DNA from 3 places in the Pseudoalteromonas sp. CH_XMU1449-3 genome. Region 2 is predicted to be linked to each of the others. Evidence: predicted binding sites of a transcription regulator. Region 2 holds the regulator's gene; each other region holds the start of a gene.
The links. The regulator sigma-54, encoded in region 2, starts transcription at its own class of promoters, with help from an activator protein. The targets are predictions, from matches to a motif close to GTTGGCACGNNNNTNGNNT.
Positions count from the first base shown of each region.

Region 1: a site for sigma-54 is predicted at 1,121-1,139, ahead of glnA (glutamate--ammonia ligase). Genes of this name have one in related genera too.
Region 3: a site for sigma-54 is predicted at 1,015-1,033, ahead of WA256_RS16030 (BON domain-containing protein). Genes of this name have one in related genera too.

Region 1 covers NZ_JAYMDY010000012.1:121,829-124,106, forward strand. The annotation lists gene typA (translational GTPase TypA) at 1-687, opposite strand, end outside; gene glnA (glutamate--ammonia ligase) at 1,196-2,278, shown strand, end outside.
Region 2 covers NZ_JAYMDY010000025.1:14,871-17,148, reverse strand. The annotation lists gene ptsN (PTS IIA-like nitrogen regulatory protein PtsN) at 1-73, opposite strand, end outside; gene hpf (ribosome hibernation promoting factor) at 77-364, opposite strand; gene WA256_RS19330 (RNA polymerase factor sigma-54) at 392-1,888, opposite strand; gene lptB (LPS export ABC transporter ATP-binding protein) at 1,996-2,278, opposite strand, start outside.
Region 3 covers NZ_JAYMDY010000013.1:127,663-129,940, reverse strand. The annotation lists gene WA256_RS16035 (LiaF domain-containing protein) at 80-739, opposite strand; gene WA256_RS16030 (BON domain-containing protein) at 1,069-1,635, shown strand; gene WA256_RS16025 (YqaE/Pmp3 family membrane protein) at 1,693-1,851, shown strand; gene WA256_RS16020 (hypothetical protein) at 2,105-2,278, shown strand, end outside.

The DNA of each region.
Region 1 (2,278 bases), on a different contig from region 2:
ACGCTTGATACGACCTACACCAATAACACCGATGTATGAGTTGTAGTCAAGCTGAGAAATTTGCATTTGGAAAGCACCTTCAGGATCTGCATCCGGTGGAGATACTTCGTCAACGATCATCTGGAACATTGGTTCCATGTTATCTGATGGCTCGTCTAAATCCATTGTTGCCCAGCCGTTGATAGCTGATGCATAGATTACTTTAAAGTCTAACTGTTCGTCAGTTGCACCTAGGTTATCGAATAAATCGAAAACTTGGTCCATAACCCAGTCAGGACGTGCACCAGGCTTGTCGATTTTGTTGATTACAACAATCGGCGTTAAACCTTGTGCGAATGCTTTTTGCGTTACGAAACGCGTTTGCGGCATTGGACCTTCTTGAGCATCAACAAGTAGTAATACTGAGTCAGCCATCGAAAGTACGCGTTCTACTTCACCACCGAAGTCGGCGTGTCCTGGGGTGTCTACGATATTGATATGGTAGTCGTTCCAAGAGATAGCTGTGTTCTTAGCTAAAATGGTAATACCACGCTCTTTCTCAATGTCGTTTGAGTCCATTACGCGCTCTTCGTTACCGCCGCGCGTTTCTAATGTGCCTGATTGCTCAAGCAGTTTATCAACCAAAGTTGTTTTACCGTGGTCAACGTGGGCGATAATCGCTATATTTCTTAACTTTTCGATGCTCATATTTTTTCTCAGAGAAATTGAATCTCATTGATCCTGCAAGATCTACGCACTCACCTGCGTTTTCACCAGATGTCCCAGCATAGGATTTAAAAGGGCGCATATTATCCCTTAATAATGGCATGGATGAAAGTTTATCCAATATAAATTTATAAACTTTCTTCAGGCTTTTTATAAGTATCTGTTTTATAAATGACAAATTTATGAAAATTAAAGTGAATCTTAGCTCAAAACTGGCGAAATTTTCGTTTTTGAACCATATTTTGGCACTAAATCGTGTTCATAACAGAAAAATTGGCACGCTCAATAATTGTGCAAAACAAGGTCGCACTTTTTACGCACCAGAATGATCTTTTTACGCACCAACTTAGTGCAATAGAAGTTAACAAAACAAAGCCTTGTTTGTTTTTTGTAAGTCTAAACAAGGTGTTAAAAAAATGGCACGAAACCAGCTTATATAAGCGAAAAGCAATAATGCAGCAAAAAATAAAACCCAACAATTGGAGGACACATGTCACAATCGGTTTTAGATTTTATCAAAGAAAATGACGTTAAGTTCATTGATTTACGCTTTACTGATACCAAAGGTAAAGAACAGCATGTTTCTATTCCTCATCATCAAATTGATGAAGATTTCTTCGAAGACGGCAAAATGTTTGACGGTTCTTCAATTGCTGGCTGGAAAGGTATCAACGAATCAGACATGGTACTTATGCCTGTTCCTGAGTCTGCGAAAATGGACCCATTTTCTGAAGAAGCTACACTAATCGTACGTTGTGACGTAGTTGAGCCTTCAACACTTCAAGGTTATGAGCGTGATCCACGTTCTGTTGCAAAACGCGCTGAAGAGTACATGCGCTCTACTGGTATTGCTGACACTGTATTATTCGGTCCAGAGCCAGAGTTCTTCCTTTTTGATGACGTTAAATACAAATCAGACATGTCTGGTTCTATGTACAAAATCGATTCTGTAGAAGCTGCTTGGAACTCAGATAAAGATTACGAAGGTGGCAACATGGGTCACCGTCCAGGTGTTAAAGGCGGTTACTTCCCGTGTTCACCTGTTGATTCATCACATGACTGGCGTTCAGCGACTTGTTTAGTTCTTGAAGAACTAGGTCAAGTAGTAGAAGCTCACCACCACGAAGTAGCAACTGCAGGTCAAAATGAGATCGCAACTCGCTTCAATACAATGGTATTAAAAGCTGACGAAATCCAAGAGATGAAATATGTTATCCATAACATGGCTCACCTTTACGGAAAAACAGCGACATTCATGCCTAAGCCTATCGTAGGTGATAACGGTTCTGGTATGCACTGTCACCAATCTCTAGGTAAAGATGGCGTAAACATCTTCGCTGGTGACAAATATGCAGGTCTATCTGAAGAAGCACTTTACTACATCGGTGGTATCATCAAGCACGCTAAAGCAATCAACGCATTCGCTAACGCGTCAACTAACTCATACAAGCGTCTAGTACCAGGTTTCGAGGCACCAGTAATGCTTGCATACTCTGCACGTAACCGTTCTGCTTCAATCCGTATCCCAGTGGTGCCTTCTGCAAAAGCACGTCGTATCGAAGTACGTTTCCCT
Region 2 (2,278 bases):
GAATTCTTTTTTTGCTATTAAAAAGGACCGCAGCTTTGCTGCAGTCCTGGTTAGTAAGTGAACTTAGTTTCATAATTTAATGTCGAGCTAATTTCTCTTTGTGTTTAATGACTTGGCGATCAAGTTTATCGATCAGTGAGTCAATGGCTGCGTACATATCTTGATGTTCTGTAGAAGCGAACAATTCGCCTCCGTTTACATGTAAAGTTGCTTCTGCTTTTTGGCTTAATTTTTCTACATCTAGAATGACATGAACATTATTAATATGGTCAAAATGCCTTTCTAGTTTTGCAAACTTGGTGTTTACATAGTCTCTTAATGAATCTGTGATTTCTACATGACGACCAGTTAAATTTAGTTGCATAAGCATTTTTCCTTCTATGTAAAACGTCTAAATCAGACTTTTACGCTGATTAGACGGAGGTATTGCTAGAGACTCACGATATTTTGCAATTGTACGTCTAGCTACTTTAATTCCTTGCTCAGCCAATATATCTGCAATTTTGCTATCACTCAATGGTTTAGCTGAGTTTTCTGCAGCGACTAACTTCTTGATTAAAGCGCGTATTGCTGTAGAAGAACACTCACCACCATTTTCGGTGCTGACATGGCTTGAGAAGAAATATTTCAACTCAAAAATACCCCGTGGGGTATGCATATATTTTTGCGTTGTTACCCGTGAAATCGTCGATTCATGCATTTCGACCATTTCAGCAACATCATTTAGCACCATCGGCTTCATTGCCTCAGGGCCATGCTCAAAGAAAGCTTGTTGTTGTTGAACGATACAGTTGGTCACTTTTAATAGCGTATCGTTACGGCTTTCTAAGCTCTTAATAAACCACTTTGCTTCTTGTAAGTGAGAGCGAATAAATTGGCTGTCGCTACTTGATTTAACAGAGCGAGACATAGCTGCATATTGGCTGTTCACTCTAATCTTTGGCATACAATCTGGGTTTAACTCGACTACCCAGCGGCCTTTTACTTTTTTTACTGATACATCAGGTATAACGTACTCAGATTCTTCGCGTACTATGCTATCCGCAGGCTTAGGATTTAAGCTGTGAATAAGCGTCATCACTTCTTTAAGCTCATTTTCTTTAAGCTTAGTCTTTTTCATCAAAGTTCGATAGTCGCGACTCGCTAATAATTCGATATGCTCAGATAAAACCATTTTAGTTTCAGCTAAATATGGCGTATCAGCATCGAATTGGCGTAACTGAATGCACAGACATTCTTGTAAACTGCGCGCGCCAATACCAACAGGATCAAATAACTGAATTCTTTTTAAGACCGCTTCGACTTCATCAAGTTCGATTTCTTCTTCATCGTTATTTTGATTAAAGCTTTCGACGATATCTTCACAGCTTACCGTTAAAATACCTGAGTCATCGATAGCTTCTACAATTGCCACAGCAATCGCTTCATCAGTAGGGCTAAATGGCGTGAGTTGCAATTGCCACATCAGGTATTCGTGAAGGGTTTCGGTTGATGCTCCCTGATAGATAGATTCATCTTCAGGCATTGGCCCTGACGATGTTGAAGGGGCGGCACTCATGTACTCATCCCAGGTAACATCCATTGCTAAGTCATCGCTGACGGTGTCTTTATTGAGAGCATCACTACTTTCTTGCTCGTACTCGCTAGGTGCTTCTTCGGCAGACGCGCTGACTTGCACATCGTCAGACTCCGCTTTTTGCTCATTCTTGCCGGTGCTTTCTTCGTTGTAATCCGCTTCTTCCACTTCAAGTAGGGGATTACTATCAAGCGCTTCTTGAATTTCTTGCTGGAGATCCAATGTACTGAGCTGCAACAAACGAATAGCTTGTTGCAGTTGTGGAGTCATTGTAAGTTGCTGGCCCATGCGCAGCTGTAATGATTGCCTCATGTATCCCTAACAATCCTTTTTAAGTTATCGATACCTGTATAAACACAGTTATCGATTTATTGTCATTGTTATAAGTCTAGCAGATGCTCTAGTCGCTGGCGTAATGGTTACAGCCTGAATTGCTCGCCTAGATATACATCGCGTACAGTTTGGTCTGCTAATACGTGCTCAGGTGTGCCTGATGCAATTAGCTCCCCATGAGAAACAATGTAGGCTTTTTCACAAACATCAAGGGTTTCTCGAACATTATGGTCAGTAATTAGTACACCGATACCACGATTTTTTAGGTGCTCAATAATTTTCTTTATATCTAACACTGAAATTGGATCAACACCAGCAAAAGGCTCATCTAAAAGGATAAATTTAGGATTAGCGGCTAATGCGCGAGCA
Region 3 (2,278 bases), on a different contig from region 2:
ATAAAATCGCGCCTACAATATCTCGCAACTCGCAACTCGCAACTCGCAACTCGCAACTCGCAACTCGCAACTCGCAACTTTACTGCACCTTATTCATTTCTTTCCAACTTGCTTTTAGGCTGTTGGCAAAGCTGATGAACTTTTCCTTCATGGTACGTTTAACTGAAATCTCGACTGAGCCTAGCCATACATTACCTTCAATAGTGATGGTTGGGCCTTGGCCTTTATTTAAGGCGACTGATTTATTCTCTACACTGCCAATTACACTAAACAATTTAGATACCACATTTACATGTTCTGGTACGTAGATTTCGTCGTTACCTAAAATACAGTTCACGTAAATGGTGACATGCTGATGTTGGAAAATTGCTTCGCTAAAGTCTAGTTCGATTGAACCTAGGCAGTTTGTTAGGTGAATTTCTTTTGGTACAACCCATTGGCCGCTGCGCTCATTTGAACCCAAAATACTCCTAAGCTGCAGGCTTTCGTTGTCGCTGCTGTGGCTGTAGTGAGGTTTAAATTGCGCATGCTTATGCGATTTGTAGTCAATATCTGCTTTTAGCTCTAAATCTGCAACTAGTTCAACCAGTACTTCGTTGCTGGTGGCTGCCATTGCTTGGTCTAGGCGGCGTTCGAATGCTTCAGCTGAAATAACAGCATGACTGTAGTTATAAATGAGTTGATCAATAACTTCTTCTCTTACTTGATCGATTGGGCGATCTTCAAGTTTAACGGCCATGGTAGTTCCCTGTTGTGATTTTAAAGGTGATTTTTTAGTTATTAATTACGAAGCAAGGCTTAGGCCAAAGTTCATTGCTATATAAATCAGTGGCTTGTGTTTTTCGCTAATAAGCAACTTCGTTAAATTAACCACAGATTAATAAAATCAGCAACTAAGTGGCCATTTTTGCAACATCGTGAACTTCTTACCGAGCAGCTTGTAAATCTTTACCTAAATGAATATAAACAGCTGCTGAATGGGTGTTTAACTTACTGAAAATAAACAAATAAATAGTTGGCATCATAGTCGCATTAATAAAACTGTCTTTAATCAAAAGGAGAAAGATTATGAACACTTTTAACAAATCTATGATTGCCGCTTTAGTAATTGGTGCAACTAGCATGTCAGCTCAGGCAAGCAGCTGGGAAAATGAAAGTAAAGATGCTTGGATTGATGGTAAGGCAGAAACTGTGCTTCTTATGAACACAAACCTTAACAACTTTGACATCAACACTGATGTAACGAATGGCAAGGTTGTACTTACAGGTAAAGTTGATAGCGAATTAGATAAAGAGCTTGCTGAAGAGCTAGTTCTTAGCCTAGACGGTGTTAGCTCTGTTGATAACAAACTAACTGTTGTTAAAAACATGAAAGCTAAGCATATGAAATCAGACAAAGCTGATTCAGCAGAAAGCGACTTAACCGACGCAAAAATCAGTACTGTAATCACGACACGTTATTTATTTAACTCAGAAGTTGGTGGTACAGACATCGATGTTGATACTGACATGGGTGTGGTAACACTAAAAGGTACTGTTGAGTCTGATGCAGAAAAGCAATTAGCGGTAAGCATTGCTGAAAATGCTGAAGATGTTCGCAAAGTAATCGATGAATTAACGATTGTTGCTGAATAATAGCAAGCCCTACATAGCCCAGCTTTGGCTGGGCTTATCTTTTTCAAGGAGTGAGTCATGGATTTAATACGTATTATTTTATCGGTTTTAATTCCACCTCTCGGCGTATTTTTACAGGTAGGTTTAGGTGCGCAGTTCTGGATTAATATTCTTTTAACCTTATTAGGGTACATTCCAGGTTTGATTCATGCTGTGTATATCATCGCTAAGCGATAATCACCGCATTAATCTACAAGGATGGGTAATGGAGCACAGCAAGGAGTTGCTGTAGGAGTAACGGACGATAAACCGCAAGGAGTTTACAGTATGGATAATGTAACTACGCACAAAGGACAACAAGGAAGTAACAAGGCGTTATGGAGTAGCGCACAATGGCAACGCTTTATGGATAAAGTGAATGGAGATGACAGCAAGGAATAAGCTTAGGCAGGAGCCAAACAGGATGAAGCTAGCGTAAGGAGGAGACTATATGGAACAAGTACAAACGCAACCAACACAAGGATTGACCGACAAAGGAGTTGCTTTATGGAACAAGCAACAGTGGCACGAATTTATGGAACACGCGAAAGCGGTTGCGCCACGACTAACAGGGAAGGCTGACGATAAAAACCCGATGTCATCTTCAGGTGACATCGGGTTTTTA